One region of the Streptomyces sp. NPDC024687 genome, then DNA from elsewhere that is predicted to be linked to it. Evidence: riboswitches for the same ligand, from Rfam matches in the RefSeq annotation. Region 1 holds a riboswitch; the other holds the start of a gene.
The links. A riboswitch is a leader RNA that binds a small molecule or an ion and turns the genes downstream of it on or off. The one in region 1 is predicted to bind S-adenosylmethionine.
Positions count from the first base shown of each region.

Region 2: it holds a riboswitch for S-adenosylmethionine, as region 1 does, so the genes downstream of both, ACZ39I_RS08825 (amino acid ABC transporter permease) here and thrC (threonine synthase) in region 1, are expected to answer to the same signal.

Region 1 covers NZ_JBVHLJ010000006.1:451,362-455,692, reverse strand. The annotation lists gene ACZ39I_RS25645 (alpha,alpha-trehalose-phosphate synthase (UDP-forming)) at 1-1,045, opposite strand, end outside; gene ACZ39I_RS25640 (glucosyl-3-phosphoglycerate synthase) at 1,106-2,050, opposite strand; SAM riboswitch class I at 2,212-2,370, shown strand; gene thrC (threonine synthase) at 2,388-3,668, shown strand; gene ACZ39I_RS25630 (MoaD/ThiS family protein) at 3,665-3,940, shown strand.
Region 2 covers NZ_JBVHLJ010000002.1:527,833-532,163, forward strand. The annotation lists gene ACZ39I_RS08815 (transporter substrate-binding domain-containing protein) at 36-1,058, opposite strand; gene ACZ39I_RS08820 (amino acid ABC transporter ATP-binding protein) at 1,113-1,892, opposite strand; gene ACZ39I_RS08825 (amino acid ABC transporter permease) at 1,889-2,872, opposite strand; SAM riboswitch class IV at 3,210-3,319, opposite strand; gene ACZ39I_RS08830 (glutathione S-transferase C-terminal domain-containing protein) at 3,385-4,251, opposite strand.

The sequences.
Region 1 (4,331 bases):
TCAGATTCAGCAGGACCGGCGTCCAGCCCGGTGTGCCGAACGTGTCGTTGATCTCCTCCGCAACCCGCTGCACCTCGGCCGTGTAGTCCCGGTACACCGCCAGGTCCTGCCGCGAGGGATACGCGAACGCCACGTGCACGACCCGCTCGCGCCACTCCGGCCGCGACTCCAGCAACCGCCGGTAGGCCCGCAGCCCGCGCACGATGTTCTTGGACAGCTCGGTCCGGTCCACCCGCACGATCGTCTTCCGGCCCGCGCCGATCTCCTCGCGCAGTCCGACGATGCGTTCCTCGACATCGGCCTCGTGGGAACGCGCGCGCAGGAAGTCCGCGTCCGCGCCCAGCCCGTGCACCCCGATCCGGGTCTCGCCGAGCCCGTCCGCGAGCTCCGTACAGCAGGCCGTGAACGCGTCCGCCCAACGCTGGGTGAGGAAGCCGAGCCGGTCGGCGCCCAGCATGCCGCGCAGGAGCCGGCCCGCGATGTCGTCGGGCAGCATCCGGAAGTAGTCCACCGGCGCCCACGGCGTGTGCGAGAAGTGGGCGATGCGCAGGTCGGGACGGAGTTCACGGAGCATCCCCGGCACCAGGCACAGGTGGTAGTCCTGGACCAGGACCGCCGCCCCCTCGGCCGCCTCCTGAGCCAGCGCCTCGGCGAACGCGCGGTTGTACGTCTCGTACGACGCCCACTGCCGCCGGAACTCCGCGTCGAAGGACGGCTCCAGCGGGGTCTGGTACAGCAGGTGGTGGACGAACCACAACACCGAGTTGGCGATGCCGTTGTACGCGTCGGCGTGCACGTCGGCCGGGATGTCGAGCATGCGGACCCCCGCCTCGCCGACCCCGCGCCGGACCGCCTCGCGGTCGCCGTCGCCGAGCGCCGAGCACACCCACAGGGAGCCCGCGTCGGAGCCGATCGCCGACAGGCCCGAGACCAGCCCGCCGCCACCGCGTTTGGCATGCAGCGAGCCGTCCTCGCGCACTTCGTACGAGACCGGGCCGCGGTTGGACGCGACCAGCACCTGAGCAGCACTGTTGGTTGACGCCATACGCCTCAACCTAGCCCGGCCCCCAAACGCTCAAACGTGCGGTTGCGCACTTCCGCGCACTTACGCGACCTTCCGCTCCGCGTACTCCGCGATCTCCACCATCGGCGGCCGCTCCTCGGTGTCCACGGAGTACGTCCGCGGCTCGAAGCCGTCCCGGCCCCGCTCGAACTGGGTAATGGCGGGCCGGATCATATGGCCGCGGGCCAGCCTCAGCTGGGCGGTGCGGTAGATCGCCGCGGACATCCGGCCCAGGGCCTGACCGTCCTGGTGGCGGTGCTTGCGCACCCCGACGTCGACCTGGGCGAGGGCGTCGAGACCGACCAGGTGCAGGGCGTCGACCAGCATGCCCAGCTCGATGCCGTAACCCACGGGGAACGGCAGCTGCTCCAGCAACGAGCGCCGGGCCGCGTACTCGCCGCCCAGCGGCTGCACGAAACCGGCCAGCTGCGGCCAGTGCATGTTCAGCAGCGGGCGCGCCATGAGCTCGGTGACCCGGCCGCCCTGCCCGGCGGCGCCGCCCAGGGGACGGTCGTACATGCCCTTGACCAGGTCGACCCCGGGATCGGTGAGCAGCGGGCCGACGATGCCGGAGACGAAGTCCGAGGAGAACTCCTTCAGGTCGGCGTCGATGAAGCAGACGATGTCCCCGCTGGTGACCAGCAGGGAGCGCCACAGGACCTCGCCCTTGCCGGGCACGGCGGGTATGCGCGGGAGGATGTCGTCGCGGTGGACGACCCGCGCGCCTGCCGCGGCCGCGACCTCGGACGTACGGTCGGTCGATCCCGAGTCGACGACGACGATCTCGTCGACGAGCGGGACCTGTTGCATGAGGTCATGACGGATCACGGCGACGATGTCACCGACCGTCTCCTCCTCGTTGAGCGCGGGCAGGACGACACTGACGGTCTGCCCCGAGCTCCGCTTCGCGGCCATGATCCGGTGGAGCGGGCGATCAGTCGCGGACCAGGACCTGGTGGCCAGCCAGCGCTCGACTTCGTTCAGCACAGTGCGCGGCTCCTTAGCGTGCCCGCCGCTGGAAGCGGCTGATGGGTAGGTCATCTCGCGGTTCGGACGTCTCTCTCAACTGTCCTGGTCGTCGGTTACAGTCTTGAACAACGCGGATGACCATCGCATGTCCTGGGTGGCCGCCGTTAACAACTTCATACCGCTCATCCAGAGGGGCAGAGGGATACGGCCCGATGAAGCCCCGGCAACCCTCCAGTCGGTTCTCGTAGCGATCGCTGGCGATCGTCTCCGCGAGGCTCCCGACTCGGGAAGGTGCCAAATCCGTCTCACGGCGAAGTGCGTCGTGAGGAAGATGAGGAGAAAGGGCCTCGCCTCCATGGCTGCGCAGACTGTTGCAAGCACCACGAACTCCGTCGATCTGGGTCCCGCCGCGGCACTGAGCTGCCGCGAATGCGGCCACCGCGTCCCGCTCGGCCCGGTCTTCGCCTGCGAGGAGTGTTTCGGCCCGCTCGAGATCGCGTACGACTTCTCGGCCTACGAAACCGAGGAGCTCCGCAAGCGCATCGAGGCGGGACCTTCGAACATCTGGCGCTACGCCCCGCTGCTGCCCGTCCCCGCGGACGTGGCCGACAAGCCCAACATCAACCCCGGCTGGACCCAGCTCGTCAAGGCCGACAACCTCGCCCGCGAGCTTGGCGTGACCGGCGGCCTGTACATCAAGGACGACTCCGGCAACCCGACGCACTCCTTCAAGGACCGCGTCGTCGCGCAGGCCATCGAGGCCGCCCGCGCCTTCGGCTTCACCACCCTCTCCTGCTCCTCCACCGGCAACCTGGCCGGCGCCGTCGGCGCCGCCGCGGCCCGGGCCGGCTTCCGCTCCTGCGTGTTCATCCCGCACGACCTGGAGCAGGGCAAGGTCGTCATGGCCGCGATCTACGGCGGCGAGCTCGTCGGCATCGAGGGCAACTACGACGACGTGAACCGCTTCTGCTCCGAGCTGATCGGCGACCCGGCCGGTGAGGGCTGGGGCTTCGTCAACGTCAACCTGCGGCCGTACTACGCGGAGGGCTCCAAGACCCTGGCGTACGAGATCTGCGAGCAGCTGGGCTGGAAGCTCCCCGACCAGCTGGTCGTGCCGATCGCCTCCGGCTCGCAGCTCACGAAGATCGACAAGGGTCTGCAGGAGCTGATCAAGCTGGGGCTCGTCGAGGACAGGCCGTACAAGATCTTCGGCGCGCAGGCGGAGGGGTGCTCGCCGGTGTCGGTGGCGTACAAGGCCGGGCACGACGTGGTCCGCCCCCAGAAGCCGGACACCATCGCCAAGTCGCTGGCCATCGGCAACCCCGCGGACGGTCCGTACGTGCTGGACATCGCGCGTCGTACCGGCGGTGCGGTGGAGGACGTGAACGACGAGCAGATCGTCGACGCGATCAAGCTGCTGGCGCGGACCGAGGGGATCTTCGCGGAGACCGCGGGTGGCGTGACGGTGGGTGTGACCCGCAAGCTGATCGAGAACGGCGTCCTCGACCCGACGAAGACCACGGTGGTGCTGAACACCGGCGACGGTCTCAAGACCCTGGACGCGGTGGCCGGTACCGGGCTCACCGCCACGATCCGTCCGAATCTGGACTCTTTCCGAGAGGCTGGCCTCGCATGAGCGTCAACGTCCGCATCCCCACCATCCTGCGCACCTACACCGGCGGCAAGGCCGAGGTGCAGGCCGAGGGTGGGACCCTCGCCGAGGTCATCTCCGATCTGGAGAAGAACCACACCGGTATCGCGGCGCGTGTTCTCGACGACCAGGGCAAGCTGCGGCGGTTCGTGAATGTGTACGTGAACGACGACGATGTGCGGTTCGAGCAGGGGCTGGAGACGGTGACGCCCGACGGGGCCGGAGTCTCCATCATCCCGGCGGTCGCCGGCGGGTGACCGTATGACTGGTCATTACCTTCGGTAACAGAAATTACCGAGTGTTCATCCGATTGCCCTCTCCGCGAAGAAGCGGAGGGGGCAATTCTCTATGGTTGAGCACGGTACAGTTGGGGAACCTGCTGCTTCCTTCATGCCGCACGCATATGAGTTCCGACTTCGGATGCGACGAGAAGTAGCCAAAGTGTGTGGGTTCTTTGCGTCTTATGCTCCTTTTGTGGGGCCCGACTTGCCCCGAATTCGGGCGAATTCTCACTACATTCCGGACCCCTTCCGTCCGGAATTCTCGTCCGATTGACCTGTTGCAGACGGCAGTTGGACAGATACATTCAGCCGCGGTCGACGCGTTCCGGCGCACGCCCCCAACCATGTGGGGGGTGAGGTCTGACCC
Region 2 (4,331 bases), on a different contig from region 1:
CGCAGAGATGCCCTGCACGGCTTCCTGGCGGTGGGTCAGGAGTTGTCCAGCGGCAGCCCGGGCGGGTTGACCTCCGACTTGGAGACGGCGTCGTGGGAGAGGTTCCACGCGGCGAGCCACTTGGCGTACTGACCGTTGTCGATCAGGTAGTTGATCGCGTCGGCGAGGGGCTTGGCGAGGCCGCTACCCTTCTTGGCGGTCGCGGCGATCAGGCCCTGGAGCGTCTCACCGGCACCGGAGTACTGGCCCGCGATGCGGGTCGCGTTGGGTGTGCTCGCGGTCTGGGTGACGTGGTAGGAGGAGTTGGGGCTGGGACCCAGGTAGGCGTCGATCTTGCCGCTGGCGAGGGCCAGGTAGATGCTGGGGCTGTCCTGGAAGTACTTGATGGTGAGCTTCTTGCCCTCCTTCTTCAGCTTGGCCTGCCACTCCAGCAGGATCCGCTCCTGGTTGGTGCCGGCTCCGACCGAGACCGTCTTGCCCGCGAGGGCCTCGTAGTCACCGTCGAAGGTCCACTTCGAGGTCTTGAGCGTCTCGAAGGCGAGATCGTCCTTGCGGTAGGAGGCGAACTCGTACTTCTGCTTGCGCTCCTCGGTGTCGGTGATGTTGGAGAAGCCGACGTTCACCTTGCCGCTGTCGATGCCGACGAAGAGGTTCTCCCAGGTGAACCGCTTGACCTCGGGCTTCAGGCCGAGGACGGCGGCGACCAGGCGGGCAAGGTCGCTCTCGGAGCCGGTGAGGGTCTTCTGGTCGCTGCCCACGAAGCCCAGCGGCGGGGAACCGGAGGGCAGGGTGCCGGAACCGATGACCAGCTTGCCGCTCTTCTTCACGGCGGCGGGCAGTTCGGCGCTGATGGACTTCACCTCGGCGACCTTGAGAGTGGTCTCCTTGGCGGCGCCGTTGGACAGGCGGCCCACGGTGACCGTGCCCGCGCTGTCGGTCGTCCTGGTGGCGGCGTCGCTGTCACCGCCGCAGGCGGCGAGCCCGCCCGCAAGGGTGGCGACGGTGGTCGCCGCGGTGATGCCGCGTATCAGGCTGCGTCGGGAGGGGTGAACGGGCATGGCTGTCCTTAGGAGTTGAGAGAGTTGAGAGAAACAGGCGGTGGGAAAAGGGGTTCAGAGGACCTTGCTCAGGAAGTCCCGGGTCCGTTCGTTGCGCGGCCGGTCGAGGACCTCGGAGGGCGGGCCCTGCTCGACGATGCGTCCGCCGTCGATGAAGACGACCCGGTCGGCGACCTCGCGGGCGAAGCCGATCTCGTGGGTGACGATGACGAGCGTGGTGCCGCTGGTCGCCAGGTCCTTGATGACGGCCAGGACCTCACCGACGAGTTCGGGATCGAGGGCGGAGGTCGGCTCGTCGAAGAGGATGACTCCCGGTCGCAGGGCGAGGGCGCGGGCGATGGCCACGCGCTGCTGCTGGCCTCCCGACAACTGCCGGGGGTATGCGCCGATTTTGTCACCGAGTCCGACCCTGCCGAGGAGTTCGCGGGCCAGTTCCTGCGCCTGCGCCCTGCCGAGCTTGCCGGTCGCCACCGGCGCGGCGGCCACGTTGTCGAGGACGGTCAGGTGCGGGAAGAGGTTGAAGTTCTGGAAGACGAACCCGATGCGGCTGCGCTGGGCCAGGATGGCGCGCTCGCTGAGCTCCTTCAGCCGGTCACCCTGCCGGCGGACGCCGATCAACTCGTCGTTGACGCTGACATAGCCGATCTCCGGCTTCTCCAGGTGGTTGATGACCCGCAGCAGGGTGGACTTCCCGGAGCCGGACGCGCCGAGGATCACGGTGACCTCGCCGGGCCGCACGGTCAGGTCGACGCCGTCCAGGACCCGGTGGGTGCCGTACCACTTGTGCACGCCGTGCACTTCGAGCGCGACGGGGGTGATGTCGGTGACGGTCATATCGCGGTCTCCCTGCGGACACGCGCCGTGAGGTCGGTGAGACCGGCGCGCAGTTTCTGGAGCGGGGTCGGCGGCAGGGAGCGGGTGGCGCCGCGGGCGTAGTACCGCTCGACATAGAACTGCACGACGGAGACGGCACTGGTCAGGATCAGGTACCAGACGGTGGCGACCAGCAGCAGCGGCACGATGTCTCCGGGGTAGGTGGAGCCCATGGACTGCACGCTGCCGAACAGGTCGAGCAGGGAGACGTAGAAGACCAGCGAGGTGCTCTTGATGAGGCCGATGAGCTGGTTGACGTAGTTCGGGGTGATCGAGCGCAGCGCCTGCGGGAAGACGATCATGCGGAACTGGTAGCCCTTCGGCAGACCGAGGGCCGAGGCCGCTTCGTGCTGGCCCTGGTCGACGGAGAGGATGCCGCCGCGGACCACCTCCGCGGCGTAGGCGGCCTCGTTGAGGCTGAGGCCGATCACCGCGATGACCATGTCGGTGGCGAGCCGGGACTCGTCGAAGGAGAAGAAGGCAGGACCGAAGGGGACGCCCACGCTCAGGGTCTTGTACAGGGCGCTGAAGTTGTAGAGGAACAGCAGCAGGACGATCAGCGGAATGGAGCGCAGAGCCCACACGTAGGTCCAGCTCACCGCCCGCAGCACCGGGCTCTTCGAGAGCCGGGCCAGGGCGAGCAGAATGCCGCCGAGCAGGCCCAGCACCGCACTGTAGGCGGCGACTTCCAGAGTGATGACCAGCCCGTCGAGGACGGTCGGCCGCAGGAACCAGTAGGCGAACCGGTCCCACTGGTAGAACGGGTTGGTCACCAGGCCGTGGACGAACTGGGCCGTCAGGACCAGGACGACGGCGGTGGCGATCCAGCGGCCCGGTCGCCGCAGCGGCAGAACTCGCTGCGCCGCGAGCGGCTTTGACGGGGTGTCGGGCTGCGGCGGTGCCTCGGTGACGGACACGGCAGCGCCTGGGGGTTCACTCATGAGGGGCTCCGGCGGAGTCGGGTTTCCCCTGGGGCACGGCGAACACGGCGTACTACGGCGGCAGTACGGGATGCTCGGGCACCGGGGGCTGGGCGGACGACGGCACACCGCGAACGCGGTGTTCGTCAGGAACGCGGGGGCTGCGGAGGCGGAACGTCAGCCCCGACAGCGGGCGCGGCCCGGTGCGGTACACAGTGCGCTGCTCACGCGGAGGAGATCGACGCTCCGGTCGGCCACGAGCACGTCCGTGTACGGCTGTACGCAGCCCGGGGAGCGGCGCGTGGCCGTCCTGGAGACTGCGTACATGTCCGTCACCGTGCTCTTCCGGCCCCTGGGGCCCTCGCGCTTACCGAAACGCCGTCCGGTCCGGTCGTCACCTGGGGCACCCCACCGCCGAGCGAGGGTTGCCGGTCAGCAAGCCAGGGCATGTCGCTGACACTCATGACCGTTCTGGGCCGTAGTTAAGACAAATGCCCGAACGAATGTCAATCGTGGTCCAACAGTTGGAACGGTCAGGACGTGCGGGCGCTGTGCGAGGCCCAGTCCAGAATCTGTACGGCGGCCCCTGCGGCCTCCAGGCCCCGGCAGTGGGCGTGGTGCCGGCGGGCGATGCCGTCGAGGTCGAGGTGGGTGCCGAAGGCCGGGTGGGCGGTCAGCCGGCGGGCGTAGGCCCACAGGGTGGGGTGGTCGGCGATGCGCTGGACCGCGGCGGCGTCGAGGTGGTCGCGGTGCACGGTGTCGAGTTGCACGAGCGTGACCCACAACTCGACGTCGGCCGCCGTGATGTGATCCCGGATCAGGTAGCTGCGGCCTTCCAGCCAGCGCTCCAACGAGCCCAAGGTGTCCAGCAGTTGCTCCAGCGCGGCGGTGCGGTCCGCGGCGGCGCCGCCCGCCGACCCGGCCTGCTGCGCGGCCTGCTCGACGGCCCTGCCCATCCGCTCCACGGCGTCGGTCTCCGACTCCGCTCCGCACGGGTACAGCGCCGGCCGGCCGCCGCCGAAGTGCCGGGCGAGGTCGCGGGTGATGTCGGCGGCGTGGGTGCTGACGATCCGCCCCGACCAGTCGTCGCTGAGCACCGGCGCGACGGCCGCGCCGGTGTACCGGTGCGCGCTGGCCTCGTACAGCGGGCGCAGCGCGGAGTGCCCCCCGTCCGGACAGTCGGGGACCGGGTCCAGGAAGGTCACGGGACAGACGTCGTCGAGGCCGAGCAGGCTGTGCACGACGGCGATGCGCAGGCCGTCGGCGCAGGCGGCGGCCAGGTGGAGCCGGTAGCGGCGCGGCACGGCGTAGTGCCCACTGCGCGCGTCCCGTCCGATCCTGCCCCGGAACGCGGGGGCCGGGTGGCCGGCGGGGACATGGGCGAGCGGTGTGACGGACATAGGTCTCCCCAGGGTGTCGGTGCGCAGACGTACGCGCGGCGGAAGCGTCGTCGGGCCGGAAGTGGGGGTCGGTACAGGGA